2 regions of the Streptomyces sp. NBC_00820 genome follow, and region 1 is predicted to be linked to the other one. Evidence: riboswitches for the same ligand, from Rfam matches in the RefSeq annotation. Region 1 holds a riboswitch; the other holds the start of a gene.
What was found. A riboswitch is a leader RNA that binds a small molecule or an ion and turns the genes downstream of it on or off. The one in region 1 is predicted to bind ZMP and ZTP.
Positions count from the first base shown of each region.

Region 2: another riboswitch for ZMP and ZTP. It lies ahead of OIB37_RS22555 (glycine hydroxymethyltransferase); the one in region 1 lies ahead of OIB37_RS33380 (bifunctional 5,10-methylenetetrahydrofolate dehydrogenase/5,10-methenyltetrahydrofolate cyclohydrolase).

Region 1 covers NZ_CP108882.1:7,478,444-7,493,639, reverse strand. The annotation lists gene OIB37_RS33425 (aminotransferase class I/II-fold pyridoxal phosphate-dependent enzyme) at 1-301, opposite strand, end outside; partial or broken gene OIB37_RS33420 (aspartate aminotransferase family protein) at 341-550, shown strand; gene OIB37_RS33415 (SDR family NAD(P)-dependent oxidoreductase) at 555-1,343, opposite strand; gene OIB37_RS33410 (hypothetical protein) at 1,394-1,921, shown strand; gene OIB37_RS33405 (SDR family oxidoreductase) at 1,923-2,837, opposite strand; gene OIB37_RS33400 (MBL fold metallo-hydrolase) at 2,969-3,598, opposite strand; gene OIB37_RS33395 (S-(hydroxymethyl)mycothiol dehydrogenase) at 3,598-4,686, opposite strand; gene OIB37_RS33390 (hypothetical protein) at 4,840-5,148, opposite strand; gene OIB37_RS33385 (nuclear transport factor 2 family protein) at 5,320-5,688, shown strand; ZMP/ZTP riboswitch at 6,061-6,141, shown strand; gene OIB37_RS33380 (bifunctional 5,10-methylenetetrahydrofolate dehydrogenase/5,10-methenyltetrahydrofolate cyclohydrolase) at 6,175-7,023, shown strand; partial or broken gene OIB37_RS33375 (glycosyltransferase) at 7,127-7,267, shown strand; gene OIB37_RS33370 (hypothetical protein) at 7,299-7,595, opposite strand; gene OIB37_RS33365 (alcohol dehydrogenase) at 7,673-8,698, opposite strand; gene OIB37_RS33360 (translation factor GTPase family protein) at 8,897-10,876, opposite strand; gene OIB37_RS33355 (XdhC/CoxI family protein) at 11,057-12,301, shown strand; gene OIB37_RS33350 (GNAT family N-acetyltransferase) at 12,349-12,942, opposite strand; gene OIB37_RS33345 (metallophosphoesterase family protein) at 12,966-13,466, opposite strand; gene OIB37_RS33340 (MarR family winged helix-turn-helix transcriptional regulator) at 13,669-14,106, shown strand; gene OIB37_RS33335 (hydrolase) at 14,392-14,976, shown strand; gene rfbB (dTDP-glucose 4,6-dehydratase) at 15,058-15,196, opposite strand, start outside.
Region 2 covers NZ_CP108882.1:4,964,263-4,979,458, forward strand. The annotation lists gene OIB37_RS22505 (aldehyde dehydrogenase family protein) at 1-554, shown strand, start outside; gene OIB37_RS22510 (GMC family oxidoreductase) at 628-2,160, shown strand; gene OIB37_RS22515 (quaternary amine ABC transporter ATP-binding protein) at 2,157-3,245, shown strand; gene OIB37_RS22520 (ABC transporter permease) at 3,245-5,203, shown strand; gene OIB37_RS22525 (ABC transporter substrate-binding protein) at 5,205-6,170, shown strand; gene OIB37_RS22530 (carboxymuconolactone decarboxylase family protein) at 6,479-6,979, opposite strand; gene pdxR (MocR-like pyridoxine biosynthesis transcription factor PdxR) at 7,027-8,430, shown strand; gene OIB37_RS22540 (hypothetical protein) at 8,765-9,658, opposite strand; gene OIB37_RS22545 (hypothetical protein) at 10,029-10,400, shown strand; gene OIB37_RS22550 (glutathionylspermidine synthase family protein) at 10,418-11,605, shown strand; ZMP/ZTP riboswitch at 11,854-11,943, shown strand; gene OIB37_RS22555 (glycine hydroxymethyltransferase) at 11,975-13,438, shown strand; gene OIB37_RS22560 (hypothetical protein) at 13,489-14,208, opposite strand; gene OIB37_RS22565 (hypothetical protein) at 14,334-15,196, opposite strand, start outside.

The DNA of each region.
Region 1 (15,196 bases):
CGGTCAGCAGCGCCGCGAGGTGGTCGCGCTGGGCGCGCAGGCGGTCGCGGCGGTCGGCGAGGAGGTCCGGGAGGGGTGCCCCGAGGAGTTCGGTGGCGACCAGCTGCTCCAGCGGGGGCGGGGAGAGCTGGGCCTGGAGGGGGTTGCGGCACAGTTCTCGTACGAGGTCCGCGCCCGCCCTGATCCAGCCGACCCGGAGGCCGCTCCACAGGGTCTTGCTCGCGGAGCCGATCTGGATCACCCGGGCTCCGGCGAGGTGGGGTTCGGTGCCGGGCGGTGTTCTGAGGTCCAGGTCGCGCATCGTCTCGTCGGCGAGGACGGTCAGCCCGTGCCGGCCGGCGACGTCGTCTGCTTCACGCTCGCCGGGGAGAGTCCGTCCGTGGAGCGGGTCGACGCGCTGGCGCGGGCGGTCGCCGAGTCCGGCGAGGCGTTCCTCACGCCGACGGTGTACGGCGGGGTGCCGGCGCTGCGCGCGGCGTTCAGCAACTGGCGTACGACGGCTGACGATACGCGGCGCGTGCTGGAAGCGCTGAAGGCGCACACGTCCTGACGGTTCAGGCTTGGCGGAGCGCGGCGTGGAAACCGGTGTGCACGGCGGTGAGTCCGCCGTCGACCACGAGCGTGGTCCCGGTGATCCAGGCGGCGTCACGGGAGGCGAGGAAGGCCACGGCGGCCGCGATGTCCTGCGGTTCACCGACCCGACCGAGCGGGTACAGCGCGCGGACGGCCTCGACTTCGCCGTCGCGCCCCTCCCAGGCCGAGGTGCGGACGGTACCCGGAGCGACGAGGTTGACCCGGACGCCGCGGGCGGCCGCGTGCCCGGCGAGGGTCCTGGTGAGGGAGCCGAGGCCTGCCTTGGCGGCACTGTAGGCGTGATTGCCGTAGTCCTGGAGTCCGTTGACCGAGCCGATGCTGACGATGGCACCGCGTCCGCGGGCGGCGAGGTGCGGCAGGGCGGCGCGGCAGCAGCGGTAGGTGCCGGTGAGGGTGATGTCGAGGTCACGGGCCCAGGCCTCGTCGGGGTCGTCCTCGAAGAGCGGCACGTCCGGGGTGCAGTGGGCGGCGCAGTTGACCAGCACGTCGAGCGAGCCGAAGGCCGTCACGGCGTGCGCGACGGCCGCCTCGACGGATGCCCGGTCGGCGACGTCGCACGCCAACGCCTCGACGGTGAGGCCCTGTTGCCGCAGGGCGGCGGCCGTGCGGTCCGCCTCGGGGGCGTCCTGGTCGGTGACGAGGACCCGCGCCCCCTCTTCCGCGAGCCGCCGGGCGACGGCGGCGCCGATGCCGCGGGCCGCGCCCGTGACGAGAACTCCGTGGCCTGCGAAGCGTTCGAGTCCGGTCATGGCAGTGACCGTACGGCCCGGACGATCAACGCGACAGACAGCGTGCGCACATGTCCGCGTTCCTGCAGCAACTTCCGGCCCTCATCGGTGTCGTGATCGGCGCGCTCGGTTCGTATCTGGCCGTGGTCCGGGGCGATCAGGTCCGCTTCCGGCGCGAGCAGGCGGCGCGTTGGGAGGAGCGGCGGCTCAGGGTGTACGCCGACTACGCGCGCACGCTGAAGCAGTCGGTCACGCTGACGTACCGGACGGCCGCCCACTTCGGCAATGACCCGCCTCCGCACCCGCTGCCGCCCGCGGAGGCGGATCCTCTGCTGGCCGAGGCGGCCGTCGCCAGGGATCCGTCCGTGGAGACCCTGTTGCTGCTGGGCAGCCAGGCGGTCGTGGAGAAGGCCCGCGAATGGGTCGTCGTGGTCATGGACATGGAACGGTTCGTGCGGGAGGAGCGGCGCGAACCCGCGCCCTGGCAGGCCCTGTTGGAGCGGCAGCGCGCCGGCCGCGCGAGCTACTACGCGGCCGTGCGGGAGGATCTCGCGCTGCCGCCCGGTCACTCGGCGCGCCGGCCGCTGCCGCGGCTGTGAGTCACCGGTAGCCGGTCACGTCGGCCGGCTTGCCCGTGTCCTGCACCTCGGTCAGGTACCGCCAGGCGTCGGGCCGGCTGCCGTCGAGGTCGGTGAAGCCGTACACCTGGGAGAGTCCGGCGCTGGACAGGGACTGCCCGTTGAAGCGGGCCACGCCGGGGTCGGCGGCGAGAGCGGCGACGGCGCGGCCGACGAAGCGCGGGGACTCGGAGATGGCGAAGTGCGGGACCTGGTCGAGGGCGTCGCGCCAGTTGTCCTCGCGGACGCCGAAGGTGTCGAGCATGATCTCGGAGCGCAGCCAGCCGGGGGTCAGCGCGACCGCGGTCGCGCCGCGCGGGCCGAGTTCGTGGCCGAGCGCGAAGGCCATGCGCAGCACGGACGCCTTGGCCAGGTCGTAGAAGAGGTTCACGCGGTAGGTGTCGCGGTTGTAGTCGGCGGTGCCGTCGGTGACCTCCACCACCAGGCCGCCGGGCCGGCGCAGCAGGAGCGGCAGTGCGAAGTGGCTGGTGACGGCGTGCGTCTCGACGGCGAGCCGGAGCAGCCGGAGCCCGTTGTCGAGGTCGTGCTCCCACACGGGCGCGTCCCACTCGAAGAGCTTCTCGCCGCCCCAGATGTCGTTGACGAGGACGTCCAGGCGATCCTGCTCCTCCGCGATGCGGTCCACGAGGGCCCGTACGGCGGGCTTGTCCAGATGGTCGACGGGCACCGCGATGCCGTGGCCGCCGGCCTGGGTGACGAGGTCGGCGGTGTCCTCGATGGTCTCCGGACGGTCGTACTCGGAGCGGTGGGCGCGGGTGCTGCGGCCGGTCACGTAGACGGTGGCGCCGGCCGCGCCGAGTTCCACGGCGATGCCCCGTCCGGCACCCCGGGTCCCTCCGGCGACCAGCGCCACCTTGCCCTGCAGCGGTCCTGACATGTCCGGCCTCCTGTGCGGTACGACTCCTGTCGCGGACCACTCTCACGGGAAAGCCGGACATCTCCTGTCGCCTTTTCGCCGGCTTCTGTGCCGGTCTTCTTGTGCCGGACTTCTCGTGCCGGTCTTCCGGGTCAGTGCCCCCGGTCGATCCATTCCTGCAGGTGGGGAGCCTCGGCGCCGATGGTCGTGGAGTCGCCGTGGCCGGTGAGCACCTTGGTCTCCGGGGGGAGGTCGAGGAGCCGGTCGCGGACGGAGTCGATGATCGTCGGGAAGTGCGAGTACGACCGTCCTGTGGCGCCCGGGCCGCCCTGGAAGAGGGTGTCGCCGGTGAAGACGACGCCGAGCCCGGGGTCGTACAGGCAGACCGCGCCGGGCGCGTGCCCGGGGGTGTGCAGGACGGTCAGGTCGGCGCCGGCGGCCTCGAGGACCAGGCCGTCGACGAGATGGGCGTCGGGGTCGCGGTCGGGGTGGGTCTGCTTCCACAGCGGCAGGTCGTCGGGGTGGAGCCAGATGGTGGCGCCGGTGAGGTCGGCGAGGGCGGGGGCCGCGTCGATGTGGTCGTTGTGGGCGTGGGTGCACACGATCGCGGTGACCCGGCGGTCGCCCACGGCGCGAAGGATGGCCTCGGCGTCGTGGGCGGCGTCGATGACGATCACCTCGTGGTCGTCGCCGACGATCCACACGTTGTTGTCGACGTCCCAGGTACCGCCGTCGAGGGTGAACTGGCCGGAGGTGACGAGGCGTTCGATGCGCGCGGTCATCACAGCACCACCACCGAACGGAGCACGTCGCCCTGCCGCATCCGCTCGAACGCCGCCTCGACCTCGTTGATGTCGATGGTCTCGGAGACGAACGCGTCGAGCGGCAGGCGGCCCTGCAGGTGCAGGTCGATGAGCATGGGGAAGTCCCGCGAGGGCAGACAGTCGCCGTACCAGGAGGACTTGAGGGCGCCGCCGCGTCCGAACACGTCCAGCAGCGGCAGTTCGAGCTTCATCTCGGGGGTGGGGACGCCGACGAGGACGACGGTGCCGGCCAGGTCGCGGGCGTAGAAGGCCTGCTTGTACGTCTCGGGGCGGCCGACCGCGTCGATCACCACGTCGGCGCCGAAGCCGCCGGTCAGCTCGCGGATCGCCTCGACCGGGTCGGTCTCACGGGAGTTGACGGTGTGGGTGGCGCCCAGGGCGCGCGCCTTCTCCAGCTTCCGGTCGTCGATGTCGACAGCGATGATCTTCGCGGCGCCGGCGAGGTTCGCCCCCGCGATGGCCGCGTCCCCGACACCGCCGCAGCCGATGACGGCGACGGAGTCGCCGCGGCCCACGTTGCCGGTGTTGATCGCCGCGCCGAGGCCGGCCATCACACCGCAGCCAAGCAGGCCGGCCACGGCCGGGGAGACGGCCGGGTCCACCTTCGTGCACTGTCCGGCCGCGACGAGCGTCTTCTCGGCGAACGCCCCGATCCCGAGGGCCGGGGTGAGTTCCTGCCCGGTGGAGGCGAGGGTCATCTTCTGCTTCGCATTGTGGGTGTTGAAGCAGTACCAGGGGCGGCCCCGCAGACAGGCACGGCAGTTGCCGCACACCGCACGCCAGTTGAGGACGACGAAGTCACCCGGCGCCACATCGGTGACGCCCTCGCCGACCGACTCCACGACACCGGCCGCCTCATGGCCGAGCAGGAAGGGGAACTCGTCGGTGATTCCCCCCTCTTTGTAGTGCAGGTCGGTGTGACAGACACCGCAGGCCTGGATCTGCACGACGGCTTCCCCGGGCCCGGGATCCGGGATCACGATCGTCTCGACCCGTACCGGCTCGTCCTTCCCCGGTGCGACAACGCCGCGTACTTCCTGCGCCATGACCTGGCCCCTCTGCGTAGAAGAATCACCTGCGGTGCCGACCCTACGCGCGCCGGACGGGTCGCGGCACGGACACGTCGACGGCAGTGGATCTTTCCGGCAGCGCCGAGGGCCGCCCCCGGGCGGGGACGGCCCTCGGGTCCGCGTGCCGGGTCAGGCCTCGACCGCGGGGAGCAGACCGGTCACGGGCGCGGCGAGGTCGGTGAGCTGGTGCAGCTCGTTGAGCCGGTTCAGTCCGCTGCCGAGGTCGTTCAGCGAACGCATCTGGTCGGTGACGCGCGGGACCTCGGCGCGGTGTTCGGCGGGGATGTCGCTGACGGCCAGCGTGTCCAGCGTGGTCATCGGGTTGATCTGCTGGGGGTTCGTGGTGCCCGCGTCGGCCGCGTTCGCCAGCGGTGCGGCGAGGCCCGTGACGCCGACGGCCAGACCGACGGCGGCGACGATACGTCGTGTTGAGATCATGTCTTCAGCAACGGCGGCGCCCCCCGGCCGGACACGGGCGCCGGGCCGCGCTCACTCGTGAGGCGGAGGGTGGCGCCTGCGCTTGCCGTGACCGCCGGGGCGGAGGAGCCTCGAAGGTGGGGCCCGTGCAATCCGCTCCCCCAGGGCCGCGGGCGCCCGAAGGAGGTCATCATGGGCACCGCGACAGGCTCCACCTTCGACATCGAGACACTGCGCAGGGGCATCGAAGGGGACACCGGCAACAACCTGCTGTCCCTCTACGCGGACGACGCCGAGATCCGCATCATCGACCACAACGCCCAGCCGAGCCATCCCAAGATCGTGCGCGGCCGGGGCGAGATAGCCGAGATGCTCGACGAGGTCTACAGCCGCGACATGACCCACCACCTGGAAGAGTGCGTCATCGAGGGCACCCACGCCGCGTTCACCGAGTCCTGCGAGTACGCGGACGGCACCAAGGTCCTCTCCGAGTCGATGATCACGCTGCGCGACGGCAAGATCGGCGAGCAGATCCTGATCCAGGCATGGGACGAGGGCTAGGCAGGCGGGCCACGAGGGTCCAGGTCACCTCCCGGCTGACCTGGACCTTCTCGGCCAGGACCTCGCTCGGGCGGGGCGGTACGCCGTACTCTCCGCAGCCGGGGCCGCCGTCCGCGCAGGTCCTGCGGGCCTCGGCCGCGCTCCTCCGCTCACTCGTGCGCGCGGCACGCGCGCACCCTCCGCTGCCGGGCGCCTCGCGACGGAGGCGCTCCAGGCTGCGGTGAGGGGGTACCAGCCCCGGCGAACGCACCCATGCGGTGGGGAGGAGTGGGGCGGGCGGTGGGCGCGCCCGCCGGCCACCCTCCCCGTACCCGCCCGAAAGGCCGTTCCCCGTACGCACTCGCAGTGCCGTCCCCGTCCTCGGTTACGCTGTACGCGGGCCGTGACTGGCGCTGAGGTGGAGTACCACCGGGGAGCGGTCCGTGGTTGATGCCGCGCGCCTGGGCGATGAACGTCGACCAGCTCAGGAGCGCGCAGATGACCCAGGTGACCCAGGCCCGTCTCATGGACGGCACCGCCGCCGCCCGTCGCATCGTCGAGGAGACGGCGGCGAAGGCCGCGGATCTCACCGCGAGGACGGGCGTCGCGCCCTGTCTGGCGACGGTGCTGGTCGGTGAGGACCCGGCGTCCGTCACCTACGTCCGGATGAAGCAGAACCGCTGCCGGAAGGCCGGCATCGAGTCCCGTCACGTTGCCCTGCCCGCCACCACTACCACCGCCGAACTCGTCGGCACCCTGCGGAAGTTGTCGGCCGATCCGGCCGTGCACGGCATCCTGCTCCAGCATCCGGTGGGCGACCACGTCGACGAGCGGGCCGCGTTCGAGGCGATCGCCCCGGAGAAGGACGTCGACGGCGTCACGTTCGCGTCGTTCGCCACCATGAGCTTCGGCCTGCCGGGCTTCGTGTCCTGCACGCCCGGCGGCATCCTGCGCCTGCTGGACGAGTACGGCGTCGACCCGGCCGGGAAGCGCGCCGTGGTGGTGGGCCGCAGCGCGATCCTCGGCAAGCCGGTGGGCATGCTGCTGCTGGCCCGCGACGCGACCGTGACGTACTGCCACTCGCGCACCCGTGACCTGTCGGCGGCCGTGCGCGAGGCGGACATCGTGGTGGCCGCCGTGGGCAGGCCGCGCCTCATCCGCGGGCAGGACATCAAGCCGGGCGCCGTCGTGATCGACGCCGGCTACAACGCGGGCAACGTCGGCGACGTCGACTTCGACTCGGCCGTGGAGCGGGCCTCGTTGATCACTCCGGTGCCGGGCGGTGTCGGCCCGATGACGATCGCCACGCTGCTGGAGCAGACCGTCGACGCGGCCGCCCGGCAGCTCGGGGTGTGACCGGCGCCCACGGGTGCGCTCGCGGGCGCGGACCGGCGTGAAGTCGGTGCCGGGGCCGGTTCGTTGGGCCCCGGCGAGCCTCTTCGCCGCCATACTTGCCGTCATGCGGGTTGCGATCATGACGGCGGGGTCACGCGGCGATGTGGCCCCCTATACCGGACTGGGGCACCGGCTCGGCCGTGCCGGGCACGACGTCACCCTGGTCACGCACGGCTGCTTCGAGCCTCTGGTGGCCGGCTCGGGGTCGGGGCAACTCCCAGGTCCGGCTGAGGTGTTCAGCCCCGGAAGAAGTCGGGACCGTCAGGGGTGTCGGCCATGGTCCACGCGAACGCCGCCGGAGTGACGTCGTCGCGAGGCCCGAACTCGCGGATGATCCGCGCCCCCTCGGTCCCCGGCAGACGTCCCGCGACCCGCGTGAACAGCGCCTCCGGCCGCATACCGAGCATCGTGGCCACGACGTGGTGCAGGCAGACGTCCACCATGAGCTCGCGCGGACCCTCCTCGTCCTCGAAGCCCAGGCCCGCCCCCAGAAGTGCCTTCTCCAGCAGGGCCGGGGACCGCTCCCGGAGCACGAACGAGACCGCCCTGATGCCGTAGCGTGCCAGCGCGATGCGGTCCTTCCTGGTCAGGGAGACGAACAGGCCCCGGCTCAGCTCATGGTGAGCACCATCCGGAAGCGGGCGTTTCCGGAGAGCATCTTCTGGTAGGCGGGCCCGACCTGGTCCAGGGGCACGGTCTCGGTCATGGGGCGGATACCGTGCAGGGCGCTGAACTCCATGGTGTCCTGCACCTCCTGCGCGGTGCCGGACGGATGACCGGTGACCTCGCGGCCGGCCAGGATCAGCTGGGCCGGGGCGATCTTCATCGGTTCGGGGGTCACGCCGATCACCACGAGCTGCCCTCGGGGGGCCAGGCCGTCCACCGCGCCCGACATGGCCTCGGCGTTGCCGGCCGTGGCCAGGACGACCTTCGCGCCGCCGAGGGCCTGCAGCGCCTCGGCGACGGAAGTGCCGGAGGTGCTGTCGATGTAGTGATGGGCGCCGAGCTTCTTGGCGAAGTCGGCCTTCTCGGGACCGCGCGCGATCGCGACGGTCTCGAAGCCCATCGCGGCCGCGTACTGCACCCCGAGGTGCCCGAGGCCGCCGATACCGAGCACGGCGACCAGGTCCCCGGCCCGCGCGACGCTGCGGCGCAGTCCGTTGAACGTGGTCACACCCGCGCAGGCCATGGGCCCGGCATCACTCGCCGACAGCCCTTCGGGGATCCTGGCAAGCGCGTCCTGCGGGACGATCACCTTCTCCGCGAAGCCGCCGTCGTAGGCCCAGCCCGGCACCTTCAGCCGCACGCACACGACGAAGTCGCCGTCCCGGCAGGGCGTGCAGTAGCCGCAGCTGCCGCCGAACCAGCCGACCGCCACCCGGTCGCCGACCTGCCAGCCCCGGTCCTCCACCCCCTCGCCCAGCTCCTCGACACGCCCGGCGATCTCGTGCCCGGCCACCTCCGGGAACGTCACGCCCGGCAGCGCCCCGTCCACGAAGAAGGCGTCGCTGTGGCAGATCCCGCACGCCTCCACGGCGATCCTGACCTGGCCGTGACCCGGCCGCGGCACCTCCCGCTCGACCAGCTCGAACGTGCCGCCGGGGGCGGTCACCTGCGCGACTCGATAGGTACTCATGCGTCTCTCCGGAGAACAGGGACGGGTAGGGAACACCCCCGATCCAGCAGACCAGCTCCGGCACTCTCGCGCGCGTCGAGCGGCGGCGGCGACCACGGCGTCGAACGGGCTTTCGGGCGCGGGCCCGGTCGGCGCGCAGCGCGGCCCGGCAGTGTGGGGCGGCCCGGGAGTGCGGGGCACACTCCCGGACCCGGCGGCTCAGTCCCCGACCCTGCGCGTCACATTGAGCAGGTACTCCTTCCGGTTCAGCGGGTTGTGGTCCGTGCGCGGTCGCTCGGGGACCGGGCCCCGGGTGACCGGCGCGTAGTGGTCGAAGGCGGTCTCCACCTCGCCCTCGCCCCGGGTCGGTCCGGGCAGCCGCTGCCCCAGTTCGTGGACGCGGGCGGCGGGGACGACGCCCTCCAGCACACAGGCGCGCCCGTGCGTGCCGGTGGTCTCCGGCACCGCGCCCAGCCGGGCCAGCACGGGCAGCAGCGCGCCCAGCGTGTCGGCGGGGGCCCGGAGGGAGAAGCGGTGCATCGGCTCGTGCACCAGGGTGCCCGCCCGGCGCAGCGCCTCGACGAGGACCAGCGGGGTCAGGCTACGGAAGTCGTACCCCGTGCTGGACATGCTCTTGTCGAAGCCCTGGTGGGCGTGGCTCTGCCGGGGTGAGTAGCCCGAGTGGGTCATGGTGACCGCGCAGCCGGTGACCTCCCAGCCGTGCAGCCCTTGGCCGAGGGTCGCGCGGACGGTCTCCTCGACGGCCTTGAAGAAGGCGTACGGCATGGAGCCCAGCTCCACCTCCAGACGGAACTCCACGCCCGAGCCGGGCGGGGCGGGGTCGACGCGCAGGCCGACGGTGGCGAGGAAGGGATTGAGGTCCTTCTTGTCGAACTCCACCGCCTGCCCGCTGCCGACCGGTCGCTCGACGCACAGCGTGGTGGTCTCCCGGAAGGTGACGCCGAGACCGTACTCGTCGGCGAGGGTGGCCTGCACGACCTCCTTCTGCACCTCGCCGTACAGGGAGACGGAGGTCTCCCCGCGCAGCTCGTCGCGGCGGACGCCGATGAGGGGGTCCTGCTCGGCGAGCTGGGTGAGCGCGAGGTGCAGCGAGCGCCGGTCGGTGCCGGGGCCGGGGACGACGACGCTCTCCAGGGTGGGCGGCGCGAAGTGGTGCTCGTACGCCCGTCCCGGCACGCCGATCGGGTCACCGATCCGGATGCCGCCGAGGCCCCACACCTTGGCGATGCGGCCCGCGGTCACGCTGTCCCGCCGGGTGTCGGTGCCCTGGTCGAACACGGCGAGCGCGGTGATCCGGCCCTCCTCCCGGCCGTCCCCGAAGGGAACGCGGTCCCGCACCCGCAGGGTTCCGGCGAAGACGCGCGCGTAGGCGACCTTCTCCCCGGCAGGACCCCGCTCGACCTTGAACACCGTGCCGGAGAGCGATGCGTCGGGGTCGCCGTCGGCGGTGGGCAGCAGCCGTTCGATGCCGTCGATCAGTTCGGTGACGCCGGCTCCCGTGAGGGCGGAGCCGAAGTACACGGGATGGACCTGGGCCGCGCGGGTCTGCCGGGTCAGAGCGGCGCGCAGCCGCCGGGCGGACAGGCCACCGCGGTCCACGTAGTCCGTGAGCAGGGCGTCGTCGTGGCCGGTGAGGACGTCCAGCGCGGCCGGTCCGAGCCCGGGGACGAAACGGGCGCCGCGGGTGCCGAGGGCGGTGGCCGCCCCCATCGGCACGAGGGGTACGGCGAGCCGGTCGGCGATCTCGCGGAGCACCTCCTCCTCGCGGGCGCCACGCCGGTCGATCTTGTTGACGAAGACCAGCGTGGGGATGCGCAGCCGGCGCAGGGTGCGCATCAGCACCCGGGTCTGCGCCTGGACGCCCTCCACGGCCGAGACGACCAGCACGGCGCCGTCCAGCACGCCGAGCACCCGCTCCACCTCGGCGATGAAGTCGGGGTGACCGGGGGTGTCGATGAGGTTGACGGTGACCGAGTCGAGCGGGAACGACACGACCGCCGACTTGATGGTGATGCCGCGCTGCCGCTCCAGCGCGAGGGTGTCCGTGACGGTGCTGCCGTCGTCGACGCTGCCGATCTCGTCGGTTACTCCGGCCGTGTGCAGCAGCCGTTCGGTGAGACTGGTCTTACCCGCGTCGACGTGCGCGAGGATGCCCAGGTTGAGGTTGGTCAGGTGCACGTTGCGTCATGTCCTCGAGTGAGTGGGTGGTTCCTTCCTGGGGGGACATGAACGGTGTGCGCATGATCGCTCCTGGTTTCTCCGGGGACCCGACCGGTGCAGTGGAGCAGAACGGCGCGGGCCGTGCCAACGGATTAACGTTCAACGAGGTGCCCCGACAGGCGAGCCGAGGAGCGGACGATGCGTGAGATTCTCGCCGTGCTGGACCGCTGGTACGCCGCTCATGTCCCGTTCGGGCTCGCCACGGTCGTCGCCGTCAGCCGCAGCGCGCCGCTCGGACCGGGTGCGGCGATGGCCGTCGGCCCGGAGGGCCAGGTCGTCGGGAGCGTGTCCGGGGGCTGCGTCGAGGGCGCGGTGTTCGCGCTGGCCGAGGAGGTCGTCGCGAGCGGTGAGGCCCGGCTGGAGACATACGGCTACAGCGACGAGGACGCCTTCGCGGTCGGACTGCCCTGCGGTGGCGAGATCACCGTACTGGTGCGGCCCGTCACACCGGCGAGCGATCCCGCGTTCGGGGCGGTCGCCGCGTCCGTCGCGGCCGGCGATCCGGTCACCGTGGCCACCGTGGTGGACGGTCCGGCTCCGCGCGGGGCGACCCTGGCCGTGTGGCACGGTACGGCCTCCGGCGGGCTGGGCACGCCGGGCCTGGACGCGGCGGTGGCCGCCGACGCGCGCGGCGGACTGGCCCTCGGCGCGACCGGCCTCGGGCGTTACGGGCCGCACGGCGAACGGCGTGAAGGCGAGCAACGCGAAGGCCGGCAGCGTGAAGGCCGGCAGCGTGAACGTGAGCGGCGCGAAGGCCAGCGGCATGAACGTGAGCGGCCCGAAACCGAGCGGCGCGAAGACCTGGGGAACCAAGAGCTGGGGAACCAAGACCTGGGGGACGACGTCACCGTCTTCCTGCAGTCCTTCGCCCCGCCGCCGCGCATGCTGGTGTTCGGCGCGATCGACCACGCGGCGGCCCTCGCCCGTATGGGTGAGTTCCTCGGCTACCGGGTGACGGTGTGCGACGCCCGCCCGGTGTTCGCCGCGCCCCACCGGTTCCCGGAGGGCGTCGAGGTCGTCGCGGACTGGCCGCACCGCTATCTGCGCGGCACGTACACCGACGAGCGGACGGTGATCTGCGTCCTCACCCACGACGCCAAGTTCGACGTGCCCGTGCTGCGGGAGGCGGTGCGCCGCCCGGCGGCCTACATCGGCGTGATGGGCAGCCGCCGCACCCACGAGGAGCGGCTCCGCCGGCTCACCGAGTCCGGCGTGACCGCCGCGGAACTGACCCGCCTGCGCGCCCCGCTCGGCCTGGACCTCGGCGCCCGTACCCCGGAGGAGGTGGCCGTGTCGGTGGCCGGCGAGATCATCGCGCTGCGGTGGGGCGGGAGCGGAGAGCCGTTGAGCATGGTGCGAGGGCCCATTCATCCACGGCGGTGAACCCGGCGCGTGGCGGCGGTACGGCCTGTCCGGTCAGGCCTGCCCGGTCAGGCCTCCCCGCCCACCAGCGCGTGCAGGTGCTCGTCGTGCCAGCCGTCGGCGTGCAGCAGCGAGGACCGCATGGTGCCCTCCAAGGCGTAGCCGAGCTTCTCGGCGACGTGGCAGGAAGCCGTGTTGGTGACCGCGTGGCACAGCCGCAGCCGGTGCAGGCCCAGGTCGTCCAGGGCCCATCGGCCGATCCGCCGGGTCGCCTCGACGACGATGCCGCCGCCGCGCGCCTCGGGCAGCACCCAGTACATGATCTCGGCGTTGCCCTCCGCAAGTTTGACGGAGTGCAGTCCCGTGAGCCCGAGGGGCGGCCCACCGGGCCGGGCGATCGCCCATACGGCGCCGGTCTCCGCACGCCACCGCTCGTGCATGCGCGCGATCCGGGCGCGGGCCTCGTCACGGCTGCCGACGGAGAAGAGGTTCCACTGCCGGATCGCCGGGTCCTGGCCGCCGGCGAGCAGCGCGTCGGCGTCGGCGTCGCCGGTCCGCCACGGCCGCAGTTCCAGTCCCCCCGGCAGGTCGAGCACGGGCTGGTCGACGTCGGCCATGGCGCCGGCGGGTACGACGTCGGGTATCCGGTCGTCAGAGATCATCGCCGTATCGTGCCACAGGCCCATTACCGCTGGGGCAGGCATTTCAGGGCGACCTCGGTGAGCGCCCCGTCGGCGAGGGTCGCCGTCAGGTAGGTGCAGTACGGCCGGCGTCGGCGGTCGGTCGGGGAGCCGGGGTTCAGCAGCCGCAGGCCGCCGGGGGCGACGGTGTCCCAGGGGATGTGGCTGTGACCGAAGACCAGCACGTCCAGGTCGGGGAATCGGGCCGCGCAGCGCGCCTCGCGGCCCTGGGCGGGGCCGGTCTCGTGCACCACGCCGAAGCGCAGGCCGTCCAGTTCGGCGTAGGCCACCTCGGGGAGCCGGGCGCGCAGCTCGGGTCCGTCGTTGTTGCCGTACACGCCGATCAGGCGGCGGCTACGGCTCTGCAGCAGGTCGAGGGTGGCGGTGTCGACCCAGTCACCGGCGTGGAACACGACGTCCGCGCGCGGGAGTTCGGCGAGCAGCGGGTCCGGGAGCCGCTTGGCACGCTTCGGGAGATGAGTGTCGGACAGCAGGAGCAGACGCACACGACCAGCGTAGGGAAGCAGGGGGCCGGTCGGCGGGCGGCACGGAATGGCGCGCGTGGGCGGCGCGGGTCACAGACCTCAGGCGGGCGAAGCGGGGGCAGCCGGATGGAAGCACGGGCGGATGGACGTACGGCGGATATCGTCAGCCAACATTAAACAGTCTGGACTGGACAGTTTCGCCTGACGGTTCTACGCTCACGGCATGGCTGACATCTCTGACTCCGCCGCGCTCGCCGCGCGCGACCTGCGCGTGGTGTTCAGCCGGCTGCGACGCCGTATCCGCGAGGTCGCCCAGGACGCGGATCTGACGCCGTCGCAGGAGTCGGCGCTCTCCCTGGTCGGCAAGCACGGCGCGGCCACGGCCAGTGCCCTGGCCGCCGCGGAGGGCGTACGGCCGCAGTCGATGGCGGCCACGCTGGCCGCACTCGACCAGCACGGCCTGATCCGCCGCGCCCCGGACCCGGACGACGGCCGCCGCCAGCTGGTCACGCTCACCGACGCGGGCCGCGCCCGCGTCGAGGGCAACAGACAGCTGCGCGAGGAGTGGCTGGCGCGCGCCTTCCAGGACCGCTTCACCGAGGAGGAGCGGCGGTCGGTGCTCACGGCGCTGGAGCTGATGGAACGGCTCGCTCGGCCGTGACACCGGGGCTCACCGGACATCCCGGGCGGACCGCCCGCCCCTCCCCCGCCGGATTGCTCCGCCCCCTGATCACGCCGACGGCTCCGGGGCCGTAGCGGATCCCCAAGTACCCCGGCGCGCCGGGCGCGTTCGCCGCCACCGCGGCGTTCCCTCCCCCGCCGCGCCGACCGGCCGGGCCGCAACGCCCGGCCGTATTCCCGCTCGTCGGCTCCCCCCTGCCGCCGGCGACGCCCCTCCCGGACCGTTCACTCGGCCGGCTCACCCCCCGAAAGGCCTGATCGACCCATGTCTGTCAGCACCCTCGACCCCCGTACCGCCCTCGTCGTGATCGACCTTCAGCACGGCATCGTGGGCATGCCCACCCAGCCGTACACGGGCCCGGAGGTGGTGTCCCGCAGCGCTGAACTCGCCGACGCCTTCCGGGCCCAGGGCCTGCCCGTGGTCCTGGTCCGTGTCTCCTTCGCCGCCGACGGCGCCGACGCCATGCCCGGCCGCACCGAGCGCCAGGCCCGCGGGCTCTCCTTCCCGGAGGGCTGGGACGTCATCGTCGACGAGCTGTCCGGCCACCCCGGCGACATCCACGTCACCAAGCACAACTGGAGTGCCTTCTTCGGCACCGACCTGGACGTCCAGCTGCGCCGCCGCGGCATCACCCAGATCGTGCTGACCGGCATCGCCACCAGCATCGGCGTCGAGTCCACCGCCCGTGACGGTTACGCCCACGGCTACCACGTCACCCTCGCCACGGACGCCATGGCCGACGCCGACGCGGAGGCGCACCGCAACAGCGTCGAGCGGGTCTTCCCGCGGCTCGGTGAGTCCGGTACGACGGCGGAGATCCTGGAGCTCCTGGCCAAGACCCACGCCTGACGGACCGGCCCGGTCCCTCTCGCGCGGGGGACCGGGCGCGGCCCGCCGACCGCCCCACCACCGCCTCACCACGTCACCGCCTCACCGCCTCACCGCCTCAGCCGTCGCTCCGCGGCCAGGACCCCACCCGCTCTCGCGGCCGTCCCGGTACCAGGCCACCGTCTCGGCCAGCCCGGTCGCGAAGTCACGACGCGGCCGGTAGCCGAGTTCGTCACGGGCC
Region 2 (15,196 bases), 2.5 Mb from region 1:
GGATCAGGCTCGGCCGGGGCACCGGTGACGGAGTCGAGTGCGGCCCGCTCGTCTCCGAGGCGCAGCGCACCAAGACCGAGGCGTACGTCGCCTCCGCGCTGGCCGAGGGCGCCGTGCTGCGCTGCGGCGGCAAGCGGCCCGAGCCGAGCGAACTCCGCCCCGCCTCCGGCTACTTCTACGAGCCGACCGTCCTCGACGCCTGCCACCGCGAGATGAGGGTCGTCCGCGAGGAGGTCTTCGGACCGGTCCTCACCGTCGAGACCTTCCGCACCGAGGACGAGGCGGTGTTCCTCGCCAACGACACCGAGTACGGCCTCGCCGGCGCCGTCTGGACCGCTGACGCCGGCCGGGCCCGCCGCGTCGCCGGACGACTGCGCCACGGCACCGTCTGGATCAACGACTTCCACCCCTACCTGCCGCAGGCGGAGTGGGGCGGCTTCGGCAGGAGCGGCACCGGCCGCGAACTGGGGCCCGCCGGGCTCGCCGAGTACCGCGAGACCAAGCACGTGTACCAGAACCTCGCACCGAAGCCGGTGCGCTGGTTCGCCGGCTGAGCCCGGGCTCCCCGCCCGCACCAGCCCCGTCACGCGCCCCCGTCCCCCCAGAGCCTCCGGAGCAAGCACCACCATGTCCCACACCCCCCACCTCTACGACTACGTCGTCATCGGCGGCGGCACCGCCGGGTCCGTCATCGCCTCCCGCCTCACCGAGAACCCGGACGTCACCGTCGCCGTCATCGAGGGCGGCCCCAGCGACGTCGGCCGCGACGACGTGCTGACCCTGCGCCGCTGGATGGGCCTGCTCGGCGGCGAGCTGGACTACGACTACCCGACCACCGAACAGCCCCGCGGCAACTCGCACATCCGGCACAGCCGCGCCCGCGTGCTCGGCGGCTGCTCCTCGCACAACACCCTCATCTCCTTCAAGCCGCTCCCGACGGACTGGGACGAGTGGGAGGAGGCCGGCGCCAAGGGCTGGGGCGCCGTCCCCATGGAGGCCTACTTCGCCCGCCTGCTCAACAACATCGTCTCCGTCGACGAGAAGGACCGGAACGCCATCGCCCGCGACTTCGTCGACGCCGCGCAGGCGGCACTCGGGGTCCCGCGCGTCGAGGGCTTCAACAAGAAGCCGTTCACCGAGGGCGCCGGCTTCTTCGACCTCGCCTACCACCCCGAGAACAACAAGCGCTCCTCCGCCTCGGTGGCCTACCTGCACCCGGTGATGGACGAGCGCCCCAACCTCCACCTCTACCTGGAGTCCTGGGCGCACCGCCTGGAGCTGGACGGCACCCGCGCCGAGGGTGTCCACGTGCGCACCAAGGACGGCGAGGAACTGCTGATCCGGGCCCGCCAGGAGGTCCTGCTGTGCGCGGGCGCCGTCGACTCGCCCCGCCTGCTGCTGCACTCGGGCATCGGCCCGCGCGCCGACCTGGAGGCGCTCGGCATCCCCGTCGTGCTCGACCTGCCGGGCGTCGGCGAGAACCTCCTCGACCACCCCGAGTCGGTCATCGTCTGGGAGACCCACGGCCCGATCCCGGAGAACTCCGCCATGGACTCCGACGCGGGCCTGTTCGTGCGCCGCGACCCCGCACACGCGGGCCCGGACCTGATGTTCCACTTCTACCAGGTCCCGTTCACGGACAACCCGGAGCGACTGGGCTACGAACGGCCCGAGTTCGGCGTCTCGATGACCCCGAACATCCCCAAGCCCAGGAGCCGCGGCCGCCTTTACCTCACCAGCGCCGACCCGGCCGTGAAGCCCGCCCTGGACTTCCGCTACTTCACCGACGAGGACGACTACGACGCCCGCACCCTCGTCGACGGCATCCGTATCGCCCGCGAGATCGCCAAGGCCGAGCCGCTCGCCGGCTGGCTCAAGCGCGAGGTGTGCCCCGGCCCGGAGATCCTGGGCGACGCCGAACTGAGCGAGTACGCCCGCAAGGCCGCACACACCGTGTACCACCCGGCCGGCACCTGCAAGATGGGCGCCGCCGACGACGAACTCGCCGTAGTGGACCCGGATCTGAGGATCCGCGGCCTCGACGGCATCCGTATCGCCGACGCCTCCGTCTTCCCGACGATGCCCGCCGTGAACCCGATGATCGGGGTGCTCATGGTCGGGGAGAAGGCCGTCGACCTGCTCGGAGGTGACGCCCGATGACTCTCACCGTTCCCACGCGTAAGCCCCCCACCGACACGCCCGCCGGGGCCCCGGTCTTCTCCGTCGACGGCCTGTGGAAGGTCTTCGGCCCGAAGGCCGACCGCGTCCCGGCCGACCCGGAACTCCAGCGGCTCGACCCCGCCGAACTGCGCTCCCGCACCGGCTGCACCGCCGCCGTGCGCGACGTCTCCTTCGACGTGCGCAAGGGCGAGGTCTTCGTCGTCATGGGCCTGTCCGGCTCCGGCAAGTCCACCCTCGTACGCTGCCTGACCCGGCTCATCGAGCCGACGGCCGGCACCATCGCCATCGACGGCGAGGACGTGCGTGCCATGGACAAGGCCCGGCTGCGCGAACTGCGCCGCCACCGCGCCGCGATGGTCTTCCAGCACTTCGGCCTGCTCCCGCACCGCACGGTCCTGGACAACGTCGCCTACGGCCTGGAGATCCAGGGCGTCGGCAGGTCCGAACGGCGCGAGCGGGCCGCCGAGTTCGTCACCAAGGTCGGCCTGGAGGGCATGGAGCACCGCCGCCCCGAACAGCTCTCCGGCGGCCAGCGCCAGCGCGTCGGACTCGCCCGCGCCCTCGCCGTCGACCCCGAGGTGCTGCTCTTCGACGAGCCGTTCAGCGCCCTCGACCCGCTCATCCGGCGGGACATGCAGGACGAGGTGACCCGGCTGCACCAGGAGGAGGGCCGCACCATGGTCTTCATCACCCACGACCTGTCCGAGGCGCTGAAGCTCGGCGACCGCATCGCCCTGATGCGCGATGGTCGCGTCGTCCAGCTCGGCACCCCCGAGGAGATCGTCGGCTCCCCGGCCGACGACTACGTCCGCGAGTTCGTCCGCGACGTCCCGCGCGAACAGGTCGTCACCTGCCGCACCGCCATGCGCCCGGCCGCCCCCGGCGAGACGGCCGGCGGCGCAGTCCTCGACCCGGAGACCACGGTCTCCGAAGCCATCGAGGCCGTCGCTCGCACCGGAGCACCCGCCCGGGTGATGGACGGGGGCCACTGCCTCGGCGTCGTCGACCACGAGCGGCTGCTCGCGGTCGTCGCCGGAACGGAGCCGCTCAAGGAGGCGGCGTGATGGCCACCGTCAGTACCCCCACCACGTCCGCCGCCACGCGCCCGGCGCTGCCCGCCGTCCTGCGCCGGCCCGCGGCCCGCAAGCTGCTCGCGCTCGCCGTCGTCGCCGCCGTGCTGGTGCCCCTCGCGCACGGCCACTTCGGCAGCGGCGCCTGGCCGCACGCGCTGACCGTCGACTTCTCCAAGCCGCTCGCCGACGCCAGCGACTGGGTCGTCGACCACCGCGACACCCACCCGCTCTTCCTGTACTTCTTCGGCCACATCAGCAACGGCGTCGTCCTCGGCGTGCGCGCGGTCTACCTCGCGCTGCTCGCCCTGGGCTGGGCCGGCGTCACCGCCCTCGGCGGACTCGCCGCCTGGCGCCTGGGCGGGGTCCGCCTCGGCCTCGGCACCGCCGCGGCCTTCCTGGCCTGCGGGGCCCTCGGCATGTGGGTGCCGACCATGCAGACCCTCGCGCTGATGGTCGTCGCCGTCCTCGCCTCCGTGGCCGTCGGCGCCGTGCTCGGTCTCGGCGCCGGTCTCTCCGACCGCCTCGACCGCGCGCTGCGGCCCGTCCTCGACACCATGCAGGTGCTCCCGGCGTTCGCGTACCTGCTGCCCGTCGTCCTGGTCTTCGGCATCGGCGTCCCCGCGGCGGTCCTCGCCACCGTCGTCTACGCCGCCCCGCCCATGGCCCGCCTCACGGCGCTCGGCCTGCGCGGCGCCGACCCCGAGGTGCTGGAGGCCGTCGAGTCGCTCGGGTCCACGCCCCGCCAGCGGCTGCTGACCGCCCGTATCCCGCTGGCCCGCAAGGAACTCCTCCTCGGCCTCAACCAGACGATCATGATGGCGCTGTCCATGGCCGTCATCGCCTCGGTCATCGGCGCCGGCGGCCTCGGCGACCGCGTCTACCAGGCGCTCGCCTCGGTCGACGTGGGCGCCGCCCTCGCGGCCGGCATCCCGATCGTGCTGCTCGCCGTCGTCCTGGACCGGGTCACCGGCGCCGCCGGACGCGGCGCCGGCGACTCCGACAGGCCCGGCGCCGTCGGCTGGCCGTACGCGCTCGCCGCCGCTGCGGCCGTCGCCCTGGCCGCCCGACTGCTGGGCAGGCTCGACTGGCCCTCCGGCTGGACGCTGGACATCGCCGCTCCGGTCAACCGGGCCGTCGACTGGATGACCGCTCACCTCTACTCCGGCGTCCCGGTCGTCGGCGGCACCGCCGACTGGGCCGGTCACTTCACCACCTGGATGCTGGACCCGGTCCGCTCCGGCCTGCAGTGGCTGCCCTGGTGGTCGGTGCTGCTGATCGTCGCCGCGCTCGCCTGGCTGATCGGCACCTGGCGCACCGCCCTGACCGCCGTGCTCGCCATGGCCGCGATCGGCGCGCTCGGTGTGTGGCAGCCCGCCCTCGACACCCTCTCCCAGGTGCTGGCCGCCGTCGCCGTCACCCTGGTCCTCGGTGTCGCGACCGGTATCGCCGCCGCCCGCGACGCACGCGTCGACCGCGTGCTGCGCCCGGTCCTGGACGTCTTCCAGACCATGCCGCAGTTCGTGTACCTGATCCCCGTCGTCGCCCTGTTCGGCGTCGGCCGCGCGCCCGCCGTCGCCGCCGCCGTCGTCTACGCCCTCCCCGCCGTCGTCCGGATCACCGCGCAGGGCCTGCGCCAGGTCGACCCGGCCGCCATGGAGTCGGCGCGCTCGCTCGGCGCGACCAGTCGCCAGCAGCTCTGGCAGGTCCAGCTGCCGCTCGCCAGGCGGTCGCTGCTGCTGGCCGTCAACCAGGGCGTGGTCCTGGTCCTCGCCGTCGTCATCATCGGCGGTCTGGTCGGCGGTGGCGCCCTCGGCTACGACGTCGCCTTCGGCCTCGCCCAGGGCGACCTGGCGACCGGCCTGGTGGCCGGCGCGGCCATCGTCTGCCTCGGCCTGATGCTCGACCGGGTGACCCAGCCCGTCGAACGGCACGCGAAGAAGGGAGCCTGACATGCGCGTCCGTACCACCGCCCTGGTGGCCGTCGCCCTCTCCGCCGTCGTCGCGGGTGTGACCACGGGCTGCGGCGCCGCCGACATGACCAAGCAGGCGAGCCCCTTCGCGAACGCGGGCGGCGCCAAGTCGGTGACCCTGTCCGTGCAGTCCTGGGTGGGCGCGCAGTCCAACGTGGCCGTCGCCCAGTACATCCTCGAACACAAGCTCGGCTACCGCGTCGACACCGTCCAGGTCGACGAGGTGCCCGCCTGGGACGCCCTCAGCCAGGGCCGGGTCGACGCCCTCCTGGAGGACTGGAGCCACCCCGAGCAGGAGAAGCGGTACGTCGACGACAAGAAGACGGTCTCCTACGCGGGCGGCCTCGGGGTGACCGGGCACATCGGCTGGTACGTCCCCACCTACCTGGTCAAGCAGCACCCGGACATCACCGACTGGCGGAACCTGAACAAGTACGCCTCCCTCTTCCGCACCCCGGAGAGCGGCGGCAAGGGCCAGATCATGGACGGCTCCCCGGCCTACGTCACCCACGACAAGGCCCTGGTGAAGAACCTGAAGCTGAACTACCAGGTGGTGTTCGCCGGTTCCGAGGCCGCCCAGATCACCCAGATGAGGCAGTTCGCCAAGGAGAAGAAGCCCTTCCTGACCTACTGGTACACACCCCAGTGGCTGTTCAAGAAGGTCCCCATGACGGAGGTGAAGCTGCCGCCGTACAAGGAGGGCTGCGACACGGACGCGGACAAGATCACCTGCGCCTATCCGCACACCCCGCTGCGCAAGTTCCTCAACGCCGACTTCGCGAAGTCCGGTGGAGAGGGCGCCGCCTTCCTGAAGAAGTTCCGGTGGACCACCGAGGACCAGAACGAGGTCTCCCTGATGATCGCCGACCAGAAGCTCAGCCCTCAGGAGGCGGCGAAGAAGTGGGTGGACGGCCACGAGTCCACGTGGAAGCGATGGCTGTCCTGAGCGGTACCGCCGCAGGGCGGCCGCGATCCCGCGCGGCACGATCCCGCGCGGCACGGTCGCACGCGGCACGGTCGCACGCGACGCGGTCGCGGCCGCCCGCCGGAGCCCCGCTCCGAACGTGACACGAGTGGCCCCTCGCACGCCGAGTACGCCGAGCGCGGCGTGCGCGGCGTGCGCGGGGCCCTCGCCGTTCTGGCGGCCGAGCACGTCGAGCGGCCCCGGGAGCGGGACGGGCGGATCGTCCGGGGCGCGGTCCCGGTGCGGGGACCGGAAGGGGTACACCTCGTCCCCGGCCGGTACCCCCTGGGTCACCCGTGCTGGCCGGGCCGGTAGTTGCCCGGGACCATCCTGGTCGTCACGGCGAAGCGGTTCCAGGCGTTGATCACCGTGATCGCGGCGATCAGCCGGGTCAGCTCGACCTCCTCGAAGTGCTTGGCGGCCTTCTCGTACACCTCGTCGGGCACGAAGCCGTCGGTCAGGACAGTGACCGCCTCGGTCAGCTCGATCGCCGCCAGCTCCTTCTCCGTGTAGAAGTGCCGGGACTCCTCCCAGGCGCTGAGCTGGATGATCCGCTCCATGCTCTCCCCGGCCGCGAGGGCGTCCTTGGTGTGCATGTCGAGGCAGAACGCGCAGTGGTTGAGCTGCGAGGCGCGGATCTTGACCAGCTCGCACAGCTTGGGGTCCAGGCCCTGCCGGGCGGCGGCGTCCAGCCGGGCCATCGCCTTGTAGACGTCGGGCGCGTGCTCGGTCCAGTTCAGGCGCGGGGTGTGTGCGGGGGCGTATGCGGAGGTTTCCTGTGCGGTACTCATGTGTCCGACCCTAGGAGCGGGAAAGCCCAGGAGTATGGTCCATTTCCATGGCGGAACCATGGGCCACCTGGGGCGTCGACCTGCACCTTGAACCGGCCGGCACCGGCGGCCTGCGACGCGGTCTGACAGACGCGCTGCGCGACGCGGTCCGCACCGGCCGCCTCACCCCCGGCACCCGGCTGCCCTCCTCCCGCTCCCTCGCCACCGACCTCGGCATCGCCCGCAACACGGTCGCCGAGGCCTACGCCGACCTGGTCGCCGAGGGCTGGCTCACCGCCCGCCAGGGCTCCGGAACCCGGGTCGCCGAACTGGCCGCCGGCCCGCCGGCCGGCCCCGGAGCGGCACCTCCGCGCCGCGAGGTGGGCCGTCCCGTCCACGACCTCGTCCCCGGCACCCCCGATCTCGCCGCCTTCCCGCGCGCCGAGTGGCTCAAGGCAGCCCGCCGCGCCCTCGCCACCGCCCCCTTCCAGGCCCTCGGCTACGGCGACCCGCGCGGCCGCCCCGAACTGCGCACCGCCCTGGCCGGCTACCTCGCCCGCGCCCGCGGCGTCCGCACCGCCCCCGACTCCCTCCTGATCACCGCGGGCTTCTCCCACGCGCTGCGCATCCTCGGCACGGTCCTGCGGGCGCGCGGGGCGGACACGGTGGCGGTGGAGTCGTACGGCCTCGACGCCCACTGGGCGCTGCTGCGGGACGAAGGACTGGCGACGCGCGCGCTGCCGTACGGCGAACTCGGCACGGAGACGGGAGCGTTGAGCGACGAGGGGGCGGTCCTGCTCACCCCCGCCCACCAGTTCCCGATGGGCGTGCCGCTGCACCCCGACCAGCGGGCCGCCGTCGTGGACTGGGCGCGCCGGACGGGCGGGCTGGTCCTGGAGGACGACTACGACGGCGAGTTCCGCTACGACCGCCAGCCCGTCGGCGCGCTCCAGGGCCTCGACCCCGACCGGGTCGTCTACCTCGGTACCGCCAGCAAGTCCCTCGCCCCCGGACTCCGGCTGGGCTGGATGGCGCTGCCCCCGTCCCTGCTGGAGGAGGCGGTCGCGGCCAAGGGCGCGATCGACAGCTGCGGGGTGCTGGACCAGCTGACGCTGGCCGAGTTCCTCACCTCCGGCGCCTACGACCGGCACGTCCGCTCCGCCCGGCTGCGCTACCGGCGCCGCCGCGACGCCCTCGCCGCCGCCGTCGCCGGCCGCGCGCCCGACGCCCCCCGCATCGAGGTGACCGGGATCGCCGCCGGTCTGCACGCGGTGCTGCGGCTGCCTCCCGGCACCGAACGGTCCGTCGTCCAGGCCGCGGCCTGGCAGGGGCTGGCCCTGCACGGCCTGTCCTTCCACCGGCACCCGGAGGCCGTCGCCCCACTCCTGGACGCCCTGGTGGTGGGGTACGGCACCCCGCCGGACAGCGGATGGGCGGGGGCGCTGGAGGCGCTGTGCAGGGCACTGCCGTGACCGGTCACGGGCCGGCCCTGTCCCGGGCGCGGGGGAGCGGACCCGAGGGCGCCCGGCCCCGGAGGTTTTCGCACAGAGGGCGCCGGGGGGTTGGCGCCCGAGCGGCCCTGCGCTACAGTGGATCTTGAACAGGCCGCCGGAACTCCCGGAGTCTGGACACGCGTTGGTGGTCCAAGGAAAGACGCCCCGCTTCCTGCGGGGAAATGCAGGTGCAAGGCCTGCCCGGCGCTCAAGAAGACGAACCCCGCCTCCTCAAACGGAGCCGGGGTTCGTCGCGTCGGGGCCCCGGCCGCTCCCGGCGAGGCGCCCGCCCGGAGGGCACGGGCGCCGTCGCTCACCGTGCCGCGGAGGCGGGGGCCGGTGTGTTCGTCCCGGCCGGAGCCTCCCCGAAACGGGCCAGGGCCAGCGCGCCCGCCACCGCCACCGCGAAGCCCAGCACCGCCGCCCAGGCCAGCCCCTCCCGGGTGCGGTCGCCGAGCCAGACCACGCCGGCCACCGCCGGGCCGATCGTCTCGCCGATCACCATGCCGGCCGTCGCCGTGGTCACGGAGCCGCGCTGGAGGGCCGAGGTCAGCAGGAGGAACGCGCAACCACCACCGAGCAGCAGACCGTAGACCGCCGGGTCGGTGAGCAGGGCGACGGGGTCGAGCGAGTCGATGAGCCTGACCGCCACCTCCACCACGCCGAAGCCGAACCCCGCACCGAGCCCCAGCAGCAGGGCGCGGGCCCTGCCGGACAGCCGGCGCCCCACCGCGCCCAGCAGCAGCACCCCGGCAGCGGCCGCGGGCATCGCGTACGGCAGCCACCCCGGTCCGCTCCGGTCGCCCTCCGTGCCCGAGGCCAGCCCGAGCAGCGCGAGCCCCGCGCACACCACGCCGACCGCCGCCCACTCCAGCCCGCTCAGCCGGACCCGCAGCAGCCGCGCGGCCACCACCGCCGTCACCGCCAGGCTGGCCGCGAGCGCCGCGCCCACCGCGTAGATCGGCACCGAGCGCAGCGCGGCGATCTGGAGCAGGAAGCCGAGCCCGTCCAGCGCCAGCCCGGCGAGATACCGCCACTGCCGCACGGCCCGCAGCAGCAGCGCCGCCTCACCGACCGCTGCCTCGCCGACCGCTGCCTCGCCCGCCGCCGCCTCGGCGCCCTGCGGCGAGCCCGCCGCCCGCGCGGCCATCGCCTGCAACACCGTCGCGGTACCGAAGCAGACCGCCGCCCCGAGGGCGCACACCATTCCAAACAGCACGAAGCGACTCTAGGGTCTTTCTTCCGGATCAGGCCGGCTCCGGTCTGCGGTGCCTTCTGGCCGACCCGAGCGGGGTCTGGTGCGTGCAGCTGCAAGGCGGAGGAGGGAGTCGACGCGGCGCGATGGGGGTCCCTCCCTGCTCGAGCGAAGCCGAGAGCTTGGGGGAGAGTGACGACAACGCCGCTGGGGGTACCCCCTGCTCGCAGAGCTTGGGGGAGTGCGTGCCAGGCCCCGCGACCCCGGCAAGATCCGGAAGAGAGGCCCTAGGCGAGCGGGCGAATCTGGGGTCTCCCGCACAGCAGTTCTCACCCTTCTCTAGGCTGGGGGCCGAGAACACGCAGCCGACGGGGGAGACAGCATGGCGAACGCACGCCGACAATTCCGGTCCACCACGGTCGTCCTCGGCGGAATGGGCCTCCTTGCCGCCGCCCTGACCGCCTGCTCGTCCGAGCCGGACAAGCGCTGTGTCGACCGGGGCAGCTACAACCTCACCAAGGGCTACAAGGTCGTCTCCGACAAGAACTGCAAGTCGGCGAAGTCCGCGGTGAACGGCGCCTGGTACTACAACGGAAAGAAGAAGGGCTCCTGGATCGACGGGGGCTCCTTCGTCAAGCCGTCCAAGGGCAGCTCGGGCCGTTCGAGCCGCTACTCCGACGACGACAGCGACAGCCACCGCACCGGCGTCCACCGTGGCGGCTTCGGCGGCGGCCACGGCAGCTCCGGCGGCTGACCGACCGGGAGCGCCACATGGAACGCCGCACCATCACACCCCGCCCCGACTGGCAGCGCACCGTCGAGGAACAGGGACTCGTCTACCCCCTCACCCGGCACCCCGACGACGTCCTGCGCCCGTACTGGGACGAGAGCGCCTACTACGTCTTCTCGCTGGAGGAGGTCGAGGCGCTGGAGGAGGCCGTCGAGGAACTGCACGCGATGTGCCTGGCCGCGGCCGGGCACATCGTGGAGCGCGGACGCCTCGCCGACCTCGGCATCACCGACCCGCGCGTCGCCCGCGCCGTCACCGAGGCCTGGCACCGCCGGGACGAACTCCCCTCCGTCTACGGCCGTTTCGACCTGCGCTACGACGGCACCGGCCCGGCCAAGCTCCTGGAGTACAACGCCGACACCCCCACCTCGCTGGTCGAGGCGGCCTCCCCGCAGTGGTTCTGGATGGCGGACCGGTTCCCCGGCGCCGACCAGTGGAACTCCCTGCACGAACGCCTCGTCGACGCCTGGCGCAAGCAGGCCGCGCTCCTCCCGCCCGGCAGCCCCCTGCACTTCGCGCACTCCTCCGTCGACGAGCTGGGCGAGGACCTGATGACGGTCGCCTACCTCAAGGAGACCGCCGAGCAGGCCGGCCTCGACACCGACTGGATCTCCATGGAGGAGATCGGCTGGGACAGCCTCTCCGGCCGCTTCGTGGACAACCGGCTCCGCTTCATCCGGAGCATCTTCAAGCTCTACCCCTGGGAATGGCTCACCACCGACGACTTCGGCGGCCACGTCCTGGACACGCTCGACAACGGCGGCGGCACCGGCAGCACGCTGTGGATCGAGCCCGCCTGGAAGATGCTGCTGAGCAACAAGGCCCTGCTGGCGATCCTCTGGGAGCTGTACCCCGGCCACCCCCACCTCCTGCCCGCCTACCTGGACGGCCCGCGCGAGCTGGCCGACTCGACCGGGTACGTCGCCAAGCCCCTGCTCGGCCGGGAGGGCGCGGGCGTGACCGTGCACGAGCCGGGCGCTCCCGCGGTCCTACGGGACGACGAGCCCTGCTGCTACCAGGAGCTGGCCCCGCTGCCCGCCTTCGACGGCAACCACGTCGTCCTCGGCGCCTGGGTCGTCCAGGACGAGTCGGCGGGCCTCGGCATCCGCGAGTCCTCCGGCCTGATCACCGACACCTACGCCCGCTTCCTGCCCCACGTCATCCTCTGAGGCCGCCCGCCTCGCCCTCCGAGCCGCCCGTCATGCTCTGAGCCGCACGGGCGAACCTCCGAGGCCGCACGGGCGATCCTGCGAGGCCGCATGGGTAATCCTCCGAGGCCGCACGAGCGATCCTGCGAGGCCGCACGGGCGATTCTCCGAGGCCCCGGCTGCCCGCCGCCCGCATGGTGCCGTCCCCGCGTCCTTCGCCCGCATGGTGGACGACGGACGCGGGACGCCGCGGCGTGGCCGGTAGGCTGGCCACGGGCCGTGACTGGCGCGCTGGGATGGGACGGACCATCGGGGAGCGGCCCGAGTGGGAACGAGTGCCGTGCGCCTGGGCCGAACCGAGCACGCAGAACGCCACGTCCGGAGGTCCCCATGTCCGACCGCACCGCCGAGTCCGCCCCCCTGTCGATCGAGTCCACCGCCTTCCGTGCGGCCCTCGACGTCATCCGCGCCGTCGAGCCGCGCGTGGCCGACGCCATCGGCCAGGAGGTCCACGACCAGCGCGACATGCTCAAGCTGATCGCCTCCGAGAACTACGCCTCCCCGGCCACCCTGCTGGCGATGGGCAACTGGTTCAGCGACAAGTACGCCGAGGGCACCGTCGGCCGCCGCTTCTACGCCGGCTGCCGCAACGTCGACACCGTCGAGTCCCTCGCCGCCGAGCACGCCCGCGAACTGTTCGGCGCCCGGCACGCCTACGTCCAGCCGCACTCCGGCATCGACGCCAACCTCGTCGCCTTCTGGGCCGTCCTCGCCGACCGCGTCGAGGTCCCGTTCCTGGAGAAGACCGGCGTCCGCCAGGTCAACGAGCTCTCCGACGCCGACTGGGCCGAGCTGCGCCAGGCCTTCGGCAACCAGCGCATGCTCGGCATGTCCCTGGACGCCGGCGGCCACCTCACCCACGGCTTCCGGCCCAACATCAGCGGCAAGATGTTCGACCAGCGCTCCTACGGCACCGACCCGGCCACCGGTCTCATCGACTACGAGGCCCTGCGCGCCCAGGCCCGCGAGTTCAAGCCGCTGATCATCGTCGCCGGCTACTCCGCCTACCCCCGGCTGGTGAACTTCCGGATCATGCGGGAGATCGCCGACGAGGTCGGCGCCACACTCATGGTCGACATGGCCCACTTCGCCGGCCTGGTCGCAGGCAAGGTCCTCACCGGCGACTTCGACCCGGTCCCGCACGCCCAGATCGTCACCACGACGACCCACAAGTCCCTGCGTGGCCCGCGCGGCGGCATGGTCCTGTGCGACGACTCCCTCAAGGACCAGGTCGACCGCGGCTGCCCGATGGTCCTCGGCGGCCCGCTCCCGCACGTCATGGCCGCCAAGGCCGTCGCCCTCGCCGAGGCCCGGCAGCCCTCCTTCCAGGACTACGCCCAGCGGATCGTCGACAACTCCCGCGCCCTCGCCGATGGCCTGATGCGCCGCGGTGCCACCCTGGTCACCGGCGGCACCGACAACCACCTCAACCTGATCGACGTCGCCTCCTCCTACGGCCTCACCGGCCGCCAGGCCGAGTCCGCCCTGCTGGACTCGGGCATCGTCACCAACCGCAACGCCATCCCCGCCGACCCCAACGGCGCCTGGTACACCTCCGGCATCCGCATCGGCACCCCGGCCCTCACCACCCGCGGCCTCGGCACGGCCGAGATGGACGAGGTCGCCGGCCTCATCGACCGCGTTCTCACCACCACCGAGCCCGGCACCACCAAGTCGGGCGCTCCCTCCAAGGCCGCCCACGTCCTGGACCCGAAGATCTCCGACGAGATCTCCCGCCGGGCCACCGACCTCGTGGCCGCCTTCCCGCTCTACCCGGAGATCGACCTGGGCTGACGCCCCGGCAGGCGCTGCCGGCGCTCCCTGCGGGGGCGTCGGAGAGCCGCTCAGAGATCGATCAGCTTCTGCTGTCGCTCCTCCTGCCGCAGTCCGGCCGACGCCATGTGTACGGCGAAGGGTCGCAGCAGGAGGGCCAGCGCGGCCCCGACTGCCGCGCCCGGTATCGCCCACCACCAGCCGCTGCCGTCCGTGCCGCTCGTGTCGGTGGTGCCGGCGGCGGTGTCCCGCGTTACCCGTGTCCCCGTGGAGAGCGTAGGTGCGGAGGCCGCCGGCTCCTCGGTCGTCGTGCCCGGTGTCTCCGACTGCCAGGGCCCCGGGAAGGCCCCACTGAAGCCGCCCTCACGGGCCTTGCCCATCAGGCCCAGCTCCTTGAGCAGCGTGCGCAGTTGGTCGGGGTGTTCGGCGCGGTGCCAGTAGCCGTTCGGGGACTCGGCCGGGTGGGCAGCCGTGTGTATCCAGACGGCGTAGGGCTTGGACTTGAGGGGGAAGACCCGGTCTATCCGCCATGGGGACATGTCGTGCACCAGCCAGGTCACATTGATCTGGCGGGCCGAGGCCATGCCGGCCTCCATCGGCGGCTTGCGCACGCCCTTGTCCACCGGGCCCAGCAACCGCTGCAACTGCTCGTACCGCTGGTCCGAGAAGTACAGCGCGGTGGCTTTCTCGCTCTCGGGTGAGCCCACCAGCACGCTCGTCGGGCCACCGGCCACCGCGGAAGAGGCGCCCCACAGCAGCAGCGCGAGCAGCGCCGCCAACGCCCCTGTCAAGGCTGCCAGTTCACGAACCCTGCCTTTTGTCATCCGATCCCCCAAGCGTCGATTCCCGGCGGCCCCGAGCCGCGTGTCACTTCTGGTACACCGCCCGCCTCGCCGGGGTTCCCACCCGGCGCCCGCTATTTCGAGGACGTCTCCGGCCCCTCGGCGAGGGACTTCGCGATCTCCACAGCCTGGTTCCGTGACGCGACCCCCTCCAGCCGCAGCGTCACCGCGCCGCCCGGCGCTCCGCCGCTCGCGCGCATCCACAGCAGCGTCGGCCCGGCGGTCCGCGCTCTGCGGTCGAACCGGTGGCCGTCGTCGTCCACCAGCCAGAAGGTCAGCAGATGCGGTCGCGGGAACCAGAGGGCGTTGTCGGTCGTGCCGTCGTTGGGTTTTGCGCGCAGGGGCAGCCACTGCGGCGGCTCCCGGACGGTCTTGGTGAAGCCCGGGTCCAGCGACGCCGGGAACTCGTCCAGCCGGACCGTGTGATCCCGCTCGTGCCAGCACAGGCTCACCAGGAGGCGCCCGTGCGGCTCCGGGGTGACCGTCACCGCGTCCGGACGCCCGAGCGCACGCGGGACCAGCGGCTCGAAGCCGGCCCGCCGCGTCGCCTGCGCCAGGGACAGCGTGCGTCCGCAGCCGGGCACCTCGGCACCCGGGGAGGGCACCGTCTCCGGGTCGTAGCGCACCGCGACGCCGCCGAAGTCGAACCAGTCGAGGACCGCCGCCCGCACCGGGGGCGTGAGCGCGAGCGCCGCCAGCAGACCGCAGAGGACCGCCACCAGCGAACGGCTCCGCAGACGCGCCCAATGACGGACGGCGCTCAGCCGCTCGCGGGCTCTCGGCGCCTCGGCCGCCGGCACGGGCAGCTGCTCGGCCAGTATCTGCGCCAGCACCCGCTCGACCATCGTCTCGGCGCCCGCGGCCCCTGCGGGGTCCTCGGCGTCCTCGGCCATGCCGTCCCCGCCTGCCGTGCCGGTCTCCCGTCGGTTCAGCGTCC